One region of the Virgibacillus sp. FSP13 genome, then DNA from elsewhere that is predicted to be linked to it. Evidence: riboswitches for the same ligand, from Rfam matches in the RefSeq annotation. Region 1 holds a riboswitch; the other holds the start of a gene.
What was found. A riboswitch is a leader RNA that binds a small molecule or an ion and turns the genes downstream of it on or off. The one in region 1 is predicted to bind thiamine pyrophosphate.
Positions count from the first base shown of each region.

Region 2: it holds a riboswitch for thiamine pyrophosphate, as region 1 does, so the genes downstream of both, thiT (energy-coupled thiamine transporter ThiT) here and ACW2QC_RS08040 (thiamine phosphate synthase) in region 1, are expected to answer to the same signal.

Region 1 is NZ_JBSVKG010000007.1:36,844-42,660, forward strand. Features, by position in the region: gene ACW2QC_RS08025 (thiazole synthase) at 1-128, opposite strand, end outside; gene thiS (sulfur carrier protein ThiS) at 130-333, opposite strand; gene thiO (glycine oxidase ThiO) at 330-1,451, opposite strand; gene ACW2QC_RS08040 (thiamine phosphate synthase) at 1,435-2,061, opposite strand; TPP riboswitch at 2,186-2,296, opposite strand; gene ACW2QC_RS08045 (CHY zinc finger protein) at 2,527-2,847, opposite strand; gene ACW2QC_RS08050 (energy-coupling factor transporter transmembrane component T family protein) at 2,850-3,659, opposite strand; gene ACW2QC_RS08055 (energy-coupling factor ABC transporter ATP-binding protein) at 3,666-4,508, opposite strand; gene ACW2QC_RS08060 (ATP-binding cassette domain-containing protein) at 4,498-5,292, opposite strand; gene ACW2QC_RS08065 (hypothetical protein) at 5,297-5,551, opposite strand; gene ACW2QC_RS08070 (thiolase family protein) at 5,556-5,817, opposite strand, start outside.
Region 2 is NZ_JBSVKG010000004.1:10,753-16,569, forward strand. Features, by position in the region: gene ACW2QC_RS05075 (M3 family oligoendopeptidase) at 1-1,015, shown strand, start outside; TPP riboswitch at 1,081-1,186, shown strand; gene thiT (energy-coupled thiamine transporter ThiT) at 1,304-1,879, shown strand; gene ACW2QC_RS05085 (hypothetical protein) at 2,036-2,182, shown strand; gene ACW2QC_RS05090 (hypothetical protein) at 2,326-3,747, shown strand; gene ACW2QC_RS05095 (hypothetical protein) at 3,767-3,988, shown strand; gene ACW2QC_RS05100 (carbon starvation CstA family protein) at 4,124-5,817, shown strand, end outside.

The DNA.
Region 1 (5,817 bases):
CGTACTGAAAATGTTAAAACTTCTGTCTCTGATACATCAATTGCTTCTTTTTGCACATCAAAATCTGGGTATTTCCCAGTACCTAATAGTAAACGTGAGTTAAATTGTTTTCCTCCAATTGTTAACATGTCAACCGCCTCCTACAAATTGTACTAATTCAATTTTATCGCCATCCGCTACTTCCCTTTTTGGATGGGTATTACTATCTAGAATCTCACCATTGTGTTCGACAATGACGACTGGGTTATTAATGTTAAAATGTGTTTTAACATCTGTAATCGTTCTTACACTTTTAGGGACCTGTATCGTATTGCCATTAACAAACAGTTTCACGTTTTCACCTCCTTAAGAGATATACGGTCAATTCGGAACGTATCATCGACTGGTTTACCTTCAATTAAGTCAGCCATAAAGAGTCCCGTGACTGGTGCCAATAAAATGCCATTTCGAAAATGACCAGTTGCAATAGACAAGCCTTTTATAAACGGATGTTTCCCCATGTATGGTAGTCCAACGCCTGTTTGTGGACGGATACCGGCCCATGCTTTTTCCCATTTGGCATCCTTTAATGCAGGGACGACTTTCATAGCGTTTGTTATTAACTGTGACAGGCCATTCAGACAAACAGATTCATCAAATGAATACGGCTTTTGTGTAGCACCAATAATTAACCTTCCTCCCGATTTCGGGACAATGTAACCATTCTTCAAAAAAATACTCGACGTTACGATACGACCGTAATGTCGTACAGAAAAACATTCCCCTTTAACAGGATAGGTGTCCAATACCAATCCCGCTTTCTCAGTGATTTGTTGGCTCCAAGCACCACCGGCCACAACTATTTCATCCGCAAAAAACGTGTCATTTTCTGTTTTCACCCCAACAAAGCGATTGTTTTCTTTTACAAAATCCTGCACTTCTGTATATTCCAAAAAATCTGCTCCCAAAATAGCCGCAGATTGTGCTAATGCTTTTGAGAAGAGTGGTGGATTAACTTGCCCATCATTTGGTATGAATAACCCGCCTAATGCGAAATCAGAAAGTGCTGGTTCTTGTTCTTTCACCTGTACAGATGTTAACCATTCGGCAACTTCACCCATGGATTGCTGAAATGCAGCAACCGACTTTAAATGTGTAATTTCTTCGTCTGTTTGAGCCACTTTTAAAATGCCACTTTGGATAAGTTCAATATCAATACCGGATAATGATTTAAGTTCATCTGCTAATTCAGGAAACATAGACCTACTTTTTCGCGCAATTGGAAAAATAGGACTATTTTCTTCTAGCTCCGACTGCGCTCCCAACATACCTGCAGCAGCACCGGAAGCCTTTTTAGCCGTCCTATCCTTTTCAATAACCAATACACGGTACCTTCGTTTACTTAATTGAAATGCAATTGAACTGCCAATCACACCCCCACCAACAATAATTACGTCATACGGTTGCTTCATTCTCTTCCCCCGCTTTCCGTAATGCCCTTCTATATTCCTTAACCGCTTTCAATGGATTATCGGATAACATTACACCTGACAACACAGCTATACCTGTAGCTCCACTCTTGATAGTAGCTACTGTATTTTCAGGTGTTATGCCACCAATTGCAATTACAGGAATCGATACACTTTGAGCAACTCGTTCCAAATTTTCAAGCCCTTTAGGTTTCAACCCAAGTTTCGATTTCGATTCAAAAACATGACCATACAACAGATAATCAGCACCATGACGTGTAGCATAAATTGCATCTTCCGTAGAATGGACAGAACACCCAATGCAAAGATGATCATAAACACTTCGTACTCGTGATACATCGACACTATTATGTGTTAACTGAACTCCACGCGTTTCCATGATTTGTGCAACATCAATACGACTGTTGACTACAATTTTTTCACGTGGGATACCCTGTGAAATAAGTAATTTAATTGCTTCAACCATTTCACGATCTGACCACGACTGTTCCCGAAGATGGAAAGCATCAACATATGTATGTATTTTCTCAGCAATTGAGGCCACGGTTCCTGATGTCTGTTGTCCCGTCGAAATCACATGCATTTCTACCATTTCCTACACTCCCCCTCTCCTGAGTGACCCAATGCTTTGTGAACTTGCATAAATATAAAAAACCACTTTCCTTCAAGCATAAGGAAAGTGGTTTGATAATATAGTAATCAATACAAATTAGTGTATATCAACACTGCCACTTCCTTACGCCGGTATTAACCGTCTCAAGTTCATCGAGTTTCAAAATTAGTTATTTTGATCTCAGCCCTTTTAAAAGGCACCCCTAGTGGATTTAATAATTTATTTTATTTTCATTAAAAGCTTATCATGCACAATAGTTAAGGTCAACATAATTTCAGACATTTCATGCGATTTTTCCGAAAATTCGTTTTCCTTTTAAGCAGTGACGTGATTAATGTCTTCACTTTTCCTTTAATATTCCCAACAAAAATCTCTTTTTCTCAAATGAAGAAGTGTCAAAAGATTTATTAAGTGAACAATAATTAGTGTTAGATTCACCTATAATTATCCACCCACCTCAAAATACAAATCATAATGCTTACTACATCTGTCATTAAAATGCGAATGGCAATACGAGCAACAGTTCGTCCGCATGTATTGTCTAATCGTCAGTTCTATATTGCAAACACCGCAAACAATGGCGTATTCGTCAAATTCTTTTTTTTGCCACTGGATAATTGCATGATCCTCAAACTCGTTATGGCATTTGTAGCAAGGATAATATTTTCCACAGCACTTCATTTTAATTGCTACAATATCGACTGGGGTATGATAATGTTTGCACCTTGTTTGGTGATCAACCGTAGAACCATGAATGATTGGCATCGTCATCTACCTCCTTGGATATGAATGAATATCCCATAACACATCAACAACAAAACCGTAGCCAAAATCCCATAATCTGTGCGCGTTAAATGCAATATCCGGTAACGTGTTCGATTTTTCCCTTTTCCATAGGCGCGGGAATCAATTGCATCAGATAACGTTTCCGCACGCTGGATAATAGAAAACAACAGCGGAATCAGCAAGGAAACATACGCATACAACCGCTTGATCCGACTATACTCTGAAAAATCCATGCCTCTTGCTTTTTGAGCAAGTAGAATCCGTTCCAACTCTTCCAGGATGGTCGGGATAAATCGCAAGGTAATGGATATCATCAGTGCAAATTGCTCAATAGGCACGCCGACTCTGGATAGTGGTTTGAGCAGTAATTCCAGTCCAGCTGCAAGTGTGAGTGGCTTGGTGGAAAACGTCAGAGTAGAGGCGAGCAATAGCAAAAGAATAATACGCCATACAAATTGGAAACCCGCAAGCAGTCCCTCAGCCGTTACCTGGAAAATGGACCATTCCCATAACACCCGCTCTCCTGGTGAAAGCAATGCATGATAAATGGCTGTAAAAGCCAGGATAAATATTGCAGGACGCACACTTTTCCAATACAAGACCATTGAAATCCTGGAAACCACCAGTAGGAACAGAACAAGGATTGTCGCAACAGCGTACTCCAAAGCCGATTGAATCATCGCAATCCATAGCATGATACCAACCATGGAAAGAAGTTTGGTTCTTGGATCCAAGCGATGTAAAATGGATTTGTTTTCAATGTATTGACCGATAACAACAGCATTAGACATATTCTTTCACTCCAATCCCGCTGTTTTCCTTATTGCTGTAAAAACAACTTCATCACTGGCTTTTTCAACATGGATATTCATGCCTGTTTTTTGTTCCACATAACGGAGCAATTGTATGGATAGGGGCAACAACAATCCGTTATTTTCCACAATCTCCGCATGATGTAAAAACAGCGCATCCGTGTCCAGTTGCGCCTTTATTTCTCCTTTTCCCATGACGATAACTTCATCAGAATAACGCATCACATCTTCCATCTGATGTGATGTGAAAACCACCGTTCGTTCCCCTTGCGTTTGCCAATGCTTAATATGCCGCAGAATTGATTTCCTTGCACCCGGGTCCAGCCCAGCTGTGGGTTCATCAATCAGCAATATGTCTGGATCGGTAATCAAGACAGAAGCCAGAGCCAATCGCCTGCGCTGTCCACCACTTAATTGAAAGGGGGATTTTTGTAAAACAGGCGGATGCAATCCAAATTGCCGGATACTGGCTTGAATCTGATTATCCATATCCTTTTTAGATAGACCCTTCTGTTTCAAACCAAAGGCTAGTTCCTTGTATGCCGTTGTATGAAACAACTGTTTTTCAGGATATTGAAATACTAGTCCCATTTTCTGCATGCGCTTTGTCATCCCCTTGAAATCCTGTTCAACCAGATTTCCCCTATATGTATACACGCCACTTTGCCATGGGATCAGACCTTTCATAACCCGCAGCAAAGTGGACTTGCCAGCACCTGACTTCCCAATAATTGATACCCACCGTCCAGCATCCATTTGACAGCTTACTTGATCCAAAATTCTTTCCCCTTCGATTTCAACTGTTACATCTTTTAGTTCAAGGCACATGCAAATCAACCAGCTTTCTCCAGTGAGAGTCAGGTATTTCCTTTACTTGTAAAGCTTCAGCAAGCCGAAAAACAAATGGCAGTTCTATTCCGTAGAACTCTACGTCCACTATAGAAAAAAAGTGTTGCGGAGTTCCATCAAACTGCAGCCGTCCGTTGTGCAAGAATAGTACGCGCGGTGCATGAAGCACTTCCTCCATATGGTGGGTAATATGAATAATCGCGATTCCCATTTCATGCATTCTTTCCATTATAAGTACCATATCTTCCCTTCCCTTGGGGTCAAGCATGGATGTCGCCTCATCAAAAATGATAAAATCCGGCTGCATAGCAAGTACGGCCGCAACGGCGATTTTCTGTTTCTGACCACCTGACAGCAGATGCGGTACTACAGATTGAAAAGCGGACATCCCAACAGCCTCAAGCGCCTCATTTACCCGATCTTCCATTACTTCTCTAGGTATGTGAATGTTTTCCAGCCCAAAAATAATCTCATCAAATACGGAGGTAGTAATAAATTGATCCTCCGGGTTTTGGAAGATATACCCAACGTGTTGCCGTATTGTTTGAATATTTGCGATGTCGGATGTTGCTTGGCCGTAGCAGGTTACCTTTCCCTTTTTTGGCAAAAACAGTCCATTCATCAGTTTGGCCATGGTCGATTTCCCGCTTCCATTTAGCCCGACGACAGCAACATATTCCCCTTTACGGATTGTAAATTGCAATTCTTGCAGAATGGGCGCATTTTTTTGATAATAAAAACTAACTTGATCAAATACCAGCATCTTCTCACCCCCTGTTTTTTCTGAAGATCCCTGCTAGCCTGCAAGTTTTTATAATCTCATCTTGGCTTTCACACATAATTCCACATCGTTTCCCGGACAAAAATAGATACATTGGTGACGCGGAAAACAACTGCCAGAATATGACAATCATTGTTGACGGTGCCATCAATCTGCCAGCAATTGTCACTGTTGGTGCATCAATTACTTTTGCATATACTTTTATCCATTCTTCAGTAAGATGAATCTGTTGTTGGAGCATGCACTCAAACTCTTTCCACCATCACCGCCAACCCCATGCCACCGCCAATACCCAAAGTAGCGAGTCCACGCTGGAAGTTATTATTTTTCATTTCTGTCACCAATCTTGTAACCAGTACAGCACCCGAGGCCCCATATGGATGTCCAAGTGCCAATGCACCACCACCAATGTTTACCTTTTCTTTTGGGATATCCAGTAGGTGCAAACAAGCTAGTGTCTGTGATGCAAAGGCCTCATTAAATTCAACAAGATCAATAGCGGACAGT
Region 2 (5,817 bases), on a different contig from region 1:
AGCGATTAATCGGATGAAAAAGGAAACATTAGACGCAATGTGGGGCGCGATTACGAACCATAAACAGACGTTTGTTGCTTATTTGCAAAGAAAAGCGGAATTATTAGGATTGGAAAAACTAAGTATGTATGACATCGGGGCACCACTAACCGATACGGTAAAAACTTCCAGCTATACAGAAGGGGCTAACTTTATCGTTGAGAATTTTCGAAACTTTAGTCCGAAAATGGCTGATTTTGCCCGAATGGCTTTTGATAATCGTTGGATTGAGGCGGAAGATCGTGCTGGAAAGCGTCCAGGGGGATTCTGCACAAGTTTTCCAGACAGTGAACAGACACGTATTTTTATGACATATTCTGGGACAACTTCTAATATTGCCACCCTTGCCCATGAATTAGGCCATGCTTACCACCAGCATGTAATGAATGATGTGAATGGATTGAATCAGGGGTATGCAATGAATGTAGCAGAAACGGCATCAACGTTTGCTGAAATGATTATTGCCGATGCATCAGTGAAAAATGCTAAAAGCAAAGAGGAAAAACTGTCTGTACTAGAGGATAAAATACAGCGGAGTGTTGCCTTTTTTATGAATATTCATGCGCGATTCCTTTTTGAGCAACGATTTTATGATGAACGAAAACAAGGTATGGTTCCGGTACCTAGACTAAATGAATTAATGGTGGAGGCACAAAAAGAGGCATATTGCGATGCTTTAGATACGTACGATCCGAATTTCTGGGCGTCTAAACTGCATTTTCACATCACGGGAACGCCATTTTATAATTTTCCATATACGTTCGGTTATTTGTTTAGTCTCGGAATCTATGCATTTGCACTTGAAAAAGGTGGTAGTTTTGAAGATGACTATATTGCACTTCTTCGTGACACCGGAAAAATGACCGTTGAAGACTTAGCGGAAAAACATTTAGGAATTGATTTGACGAAACCAGACTTCTGGGAAAATGCCATCCGTTTATGTGTAAAAGATGTTGAGGAGTTTTTGGCACTTTAAATCCTAGCGTTGTCACTGGTTGGCGAATACGTTATAATACAGGTAACGAAAAAAGCATAGAAATAAAAGTCTACAGGGGGAGCCCATTTGGCTGAGAGTGAACACTGAGCTGTTCTTACCCTTTGAACCTGTTAGTTAATACTAGCGTAGGGATGGTAGCTTTTTTGATGGTATAAAAGCAATGTGAGCGGATTCCCCATCAGGAAGCTTCCCCTTTGACATTGCTTTTTTTGTGTTCAAAATTTTCGCAGGTAGATTTTTAGTCTACTAGAAGGGGAGGTTATTTGTTTGAAGGAGAAACGTACATTGTTTTTAATTGAAGTAGCTATTTTTACAGCGTTAGCATTAGCATTGGATCTTGCTCCGTTTTTATCTTTTAAAATTTGGGCACAAGGCGGATCAATTTCATTGGCAATGATTCCGGTATTTATTGTCGCCTTTCGTTGGGGATTAAAAGGTGGATTATTGTCAGGATTTCTATGGGGTGTTTTACAAGTAGCATTAGGCACAGGATATATATTGTACTTTTGGCAAGGCCTGCTTGATTATGCGGTAGCGTTTACTGTGATCGGCTTTGCAGGCATTTTTGCAAAACCAATTCAGCATGCAGTTAAGGAAGGCAATACGGCAACATCTATAACATATATTTTAACTGGTGTCTTTCTCGGTTCCATGTTGCGTTTTATTGCCCATTTTGCTGCAGGAGTCGTATTTTTCGAGTCGGCAGTTGACGGCATGAATGTCTGGATTTATTCATTGCTTTATAATATTTCATACATTATTCCGTCGTTCATTATTTGTACAATCGCGGTGTTCTTCTTGTTCCATAAACAGCCAAGAACACTATTAAGTGCAACTGCATAAGCATTAGCTTTCCGCTCACGATATGTTGGGTCGTGCCACTGTCTTTAGTTGGCACGGCTTTTATTTTTGGGAAAATGAATAAAGATAGATTTGTGCACAGCACCTATTTTGCGAAGTGCATATTTTTTGAGTATACTGAAAATAGGGGTGATCATTTTGCGGGAATTAATTGGCGAATGTAAATCATGTGGGGATGCTGTTTATTGTGAAAATGGCTTTTTTGATGGTGAACAAATAGATGGAAACTTATATTGTAATCATTGTGCCGAAAAGTTGGATTCTGAAACGGACAAACAAGCGTAAGCTCGTTTGTCCGTTTTAAATTAAATACACCATACCTTGTTCCAGTGTCAAAAGTAAATTGTTTTTTGAACCTTCCTTTTTTCTCACTCCCTATTATCGATTTGCATAGGCTATAGCACACGTAAGAAGAAAGGAAGGTTCATGTGGAGCTTACGATATCGCATTGGCTATATGGGTTATTTACACTAATTATTATTTTGACAATGATTTTCAAACGTGGCGTTGTACTCCCTACATTACTTGGAACGTTTGTCATTGCCTGGGTGTATAATGGTAGTCTTATTGACGGTTTCACTTCCATTTTTAATGCGAATTTGGTTGCAGCAAAAGAGCTCTTTAGTATATTTTTAATCATCACATTTATGTTGGCACTGTTGCATTCGTTGCGTGATCTCGGAGCGGATCGAAGGATGATACAACCGATTCAGAAGATGATGGTTAATGGACATGTTTCATTTTTCGTACTTATTGCTGTAACGTATGTTATTTCCTTATTTTTCTGGCCTACACCAGCTGTTCCATTAATTTGCGCACTTCTTGTTCCGGCAGCAGTGCGTGCAGGGTTACCGGCTATTACGGCGGCGGTAGCGATTGCAATTGCTGGGCAAGGGATGGCGCTTTCTTCTGATTATATTGTGCAGGTCGCTCCTAGCCTATCCGCTAAGTCTGCTGGGATTGAAGTTGAAGTTGTTACTGATCAGGCATTATTGCTTTCACTTATCACCGGTGGGATCGCAATAGCTGCTGCTTATTTGTTGTATCGAAAATCAATTCGTTCAAAAGATAGTGAATTGATACAAAAAGATTTAGAAGCTCTGGAAACTGTATCAGAATCAAGGAACGTAGCAAAGTCATCACATCTCACAACTTGGAGTAAACTATTTTCTGTCATTGTTCCAATCGCTCTGCTTGCTGTTGTCGTTTATATGATGTCTGCCAAACTGATGTCAGGAAGAATGACAGGTTTTGAGGGTGGTGACGGAGCGGCATTTGTCGGTGGGGTTGCTGTCATCCTCTTACTTCTATCAACAGTCGCATTTGGTAGGCAACATGCACTCGATTATATCAGCAATCACATTACCGACGGATTTGTATTTGCCTTTAAAGCAATGGGGCCAGTTATCCCTATTGCAGGATTCTTCTTCTTAGGAAGTGCTGATTTTTCCGGTAGTATTTTAGGGATAGATGAGAATCCGCCAGCGTTTTTATTTGATCTCGTTCAGTCAACGCAAGAGTTTTTACCAAAAAGTGCCCTGCTTGCCGCGCTAAGTGTATTAATCATTGGAATTATTACCGGATTAGATGGTTCTGGTTTTTCCGGATTACCTTTGACAGGTGCACTTGCAGCATCATTGGATAGTAGTGTAATCGATTCTGGTACCCTCGCAGCAATTGGCCAAATGGGCTCCGTCTGGACTGGTGGAGGAACTATTGTAGCCTGGTCTTCCTTAATCGCAATTGCTGGTTTTTGCGGTGTTTCTGTTATGGACCTCGTCCGGAAAAATTTTGTTCCAGTCATGCTGGGGCTCGTCATATCCACATTGCTTGCTGTGTTTATCTTGTAAATAATAATGATGTGAAAAGGTGCCATCAATTGTCCGTGGGCACCTTTTTATTTTGCGAACGCTGGAGGAACATCGGCGTGAGAACAGGGGTATCGGCGCGAGAGCAGAAACATCGGCGCGAGAGCAGAAACATCGGCGCGAGAGCAGAAACATCGGCGCGAGAGCAGAAACATCGGCGCCAGAGCAGAAACATCGGTTCGAAACCGAATCCATTCAACATCTCCCAACAATAATTCAATAATCCTAACAGAAATATTTACATATTCAAAATTATCAGTTATAGTTGTACTAAAATAGAGAGTTTTCTCATATTTTTTAGTAGGTTAAGCTCTAAGTACACAGGGTTTATCTAAATAAAATGAGGGAGGTTGAATTGATGAGCGGTATTTTGGTTGCGATTATTGGTATTATTGTTTTTGCGTTAGGCTATCGTTATTATTCCAAATTTGTTGCTGAGAAAATTTTTCGTTTGGACCCCAATTACGAAACACCGGCACACACTTATGAAGATGGCGTTGATTTTGTTCCTACCAATAAATTTGTGCTCTGGGGGCATCATTTTACTTCTGTTGCAGGTGCAGCACCAATTGTTGGACCAGCTATAGCAGTTTATTGGGGTTGGCTCCCTGCGTTTTTATGGGTTATTTTGGGAACGGTGTTTGCTGCAGGTGTTCATGATTTTGGGACACTTGTGTTATCAGTCCGTAACAAAGGTCAATCAATCGGCACACTTGCAAACAAATTGATTGGACAGCGGGCGAAAATCTTGTTTTTATTTATAATTCTTATACTAGTTTTAATGGTAAACGCTGTGTTTGCCTGGGTAATTGCGAATTTGTTTGTTTCATTTCCGGCGAGTGTTTTACCGGTATTTATTCAAATTCCGCTTGCAATATGGATTGGTTATGCTGTATACAAACGAAAACAGAAAATGCTTGTACCATCTTTAATCGCTTTAGCTATCATGTACATTACAGCGGTAATAGCTAGTAAGGTAGATTTTCTGCAAATTGATTTAGTCCAATACATGGGTGGAGAAAATGGTGAAGGGCTATTTGGTTTAGGTGCTGTTTCGTCAGCATTTTTCATTTGGATTATTATTTTAATGGTATATGTATATGTTGCTTCGACAATGCCAGTTTGGAAATTGCTTCAGCCACGTGACTTTATCAATTCGCATCAGCTAATTGTTGGTCTAGCCATTCTTTATTTAGGATTAATTTTTATGAATCCAGATATAACGGCTCCAGCAACAAATGTGGATACCGATGTTTCTTGGTTCCCGTTATTGTTTATTACGATTGCATGTGGAGCTATTTCTGGATTCCATGGACTTGTATCATCTGGAACATCATCGAAACAATTAAACAAAGAAACGGATGCACGGATGGTTGGTTATTTAGGTGCAGTTGGTGAAGGTGCGTTAGCGTTAATCGCCATTATTGCTGTTGTTACATTCTTTGCTAATGCAGATGAATTTTTAGCAACCTATAGTAGTTTTACAGCAGCTAATGGAGCAGGTTTAAATGTATTTGTTGAAGGTGCAAGTAAATTAGCTACGGGCTTAATGATCCCGGCTGATGTAGCAGCAACAATTGTTTCCGTTATTGTGGTTAGCTTTGCCGCTACATCATTGGATACATCCGTACGGCTTATGCGTTATATTATTGCAGAGTTAGGTATCGAATATAAAATGCCAGTGTTATCAAAAACACATGTAGCTACAACTGTTGCTGTTGTCTCAAGTGCTGCATTGGTATTAATACCTGAAGGACCAAAAGGATTTGGTTCAGGCGGTTATCTCCTTTGGCCGTTGTTTGGAACGTCCAACCAGTTGCTTGCCGGAATTAGTTTATTACTGATTGCTATTTGGCTCAAACGATTAGGCCGAAACTACGCGATCGTGTTAATTCCAATGATTTTCGTGATGTTTATGACGTTATGGGCCATGTTTAAACAAGTGATCTTTGAATGGTCATGGATTGGTACTAGTTCAAATATGTTGTTATTTGTGTTTGGTGCGATTATTTTTGTCTTCGCAGTATGGATTGTGCTGACCGCAGGATCTGT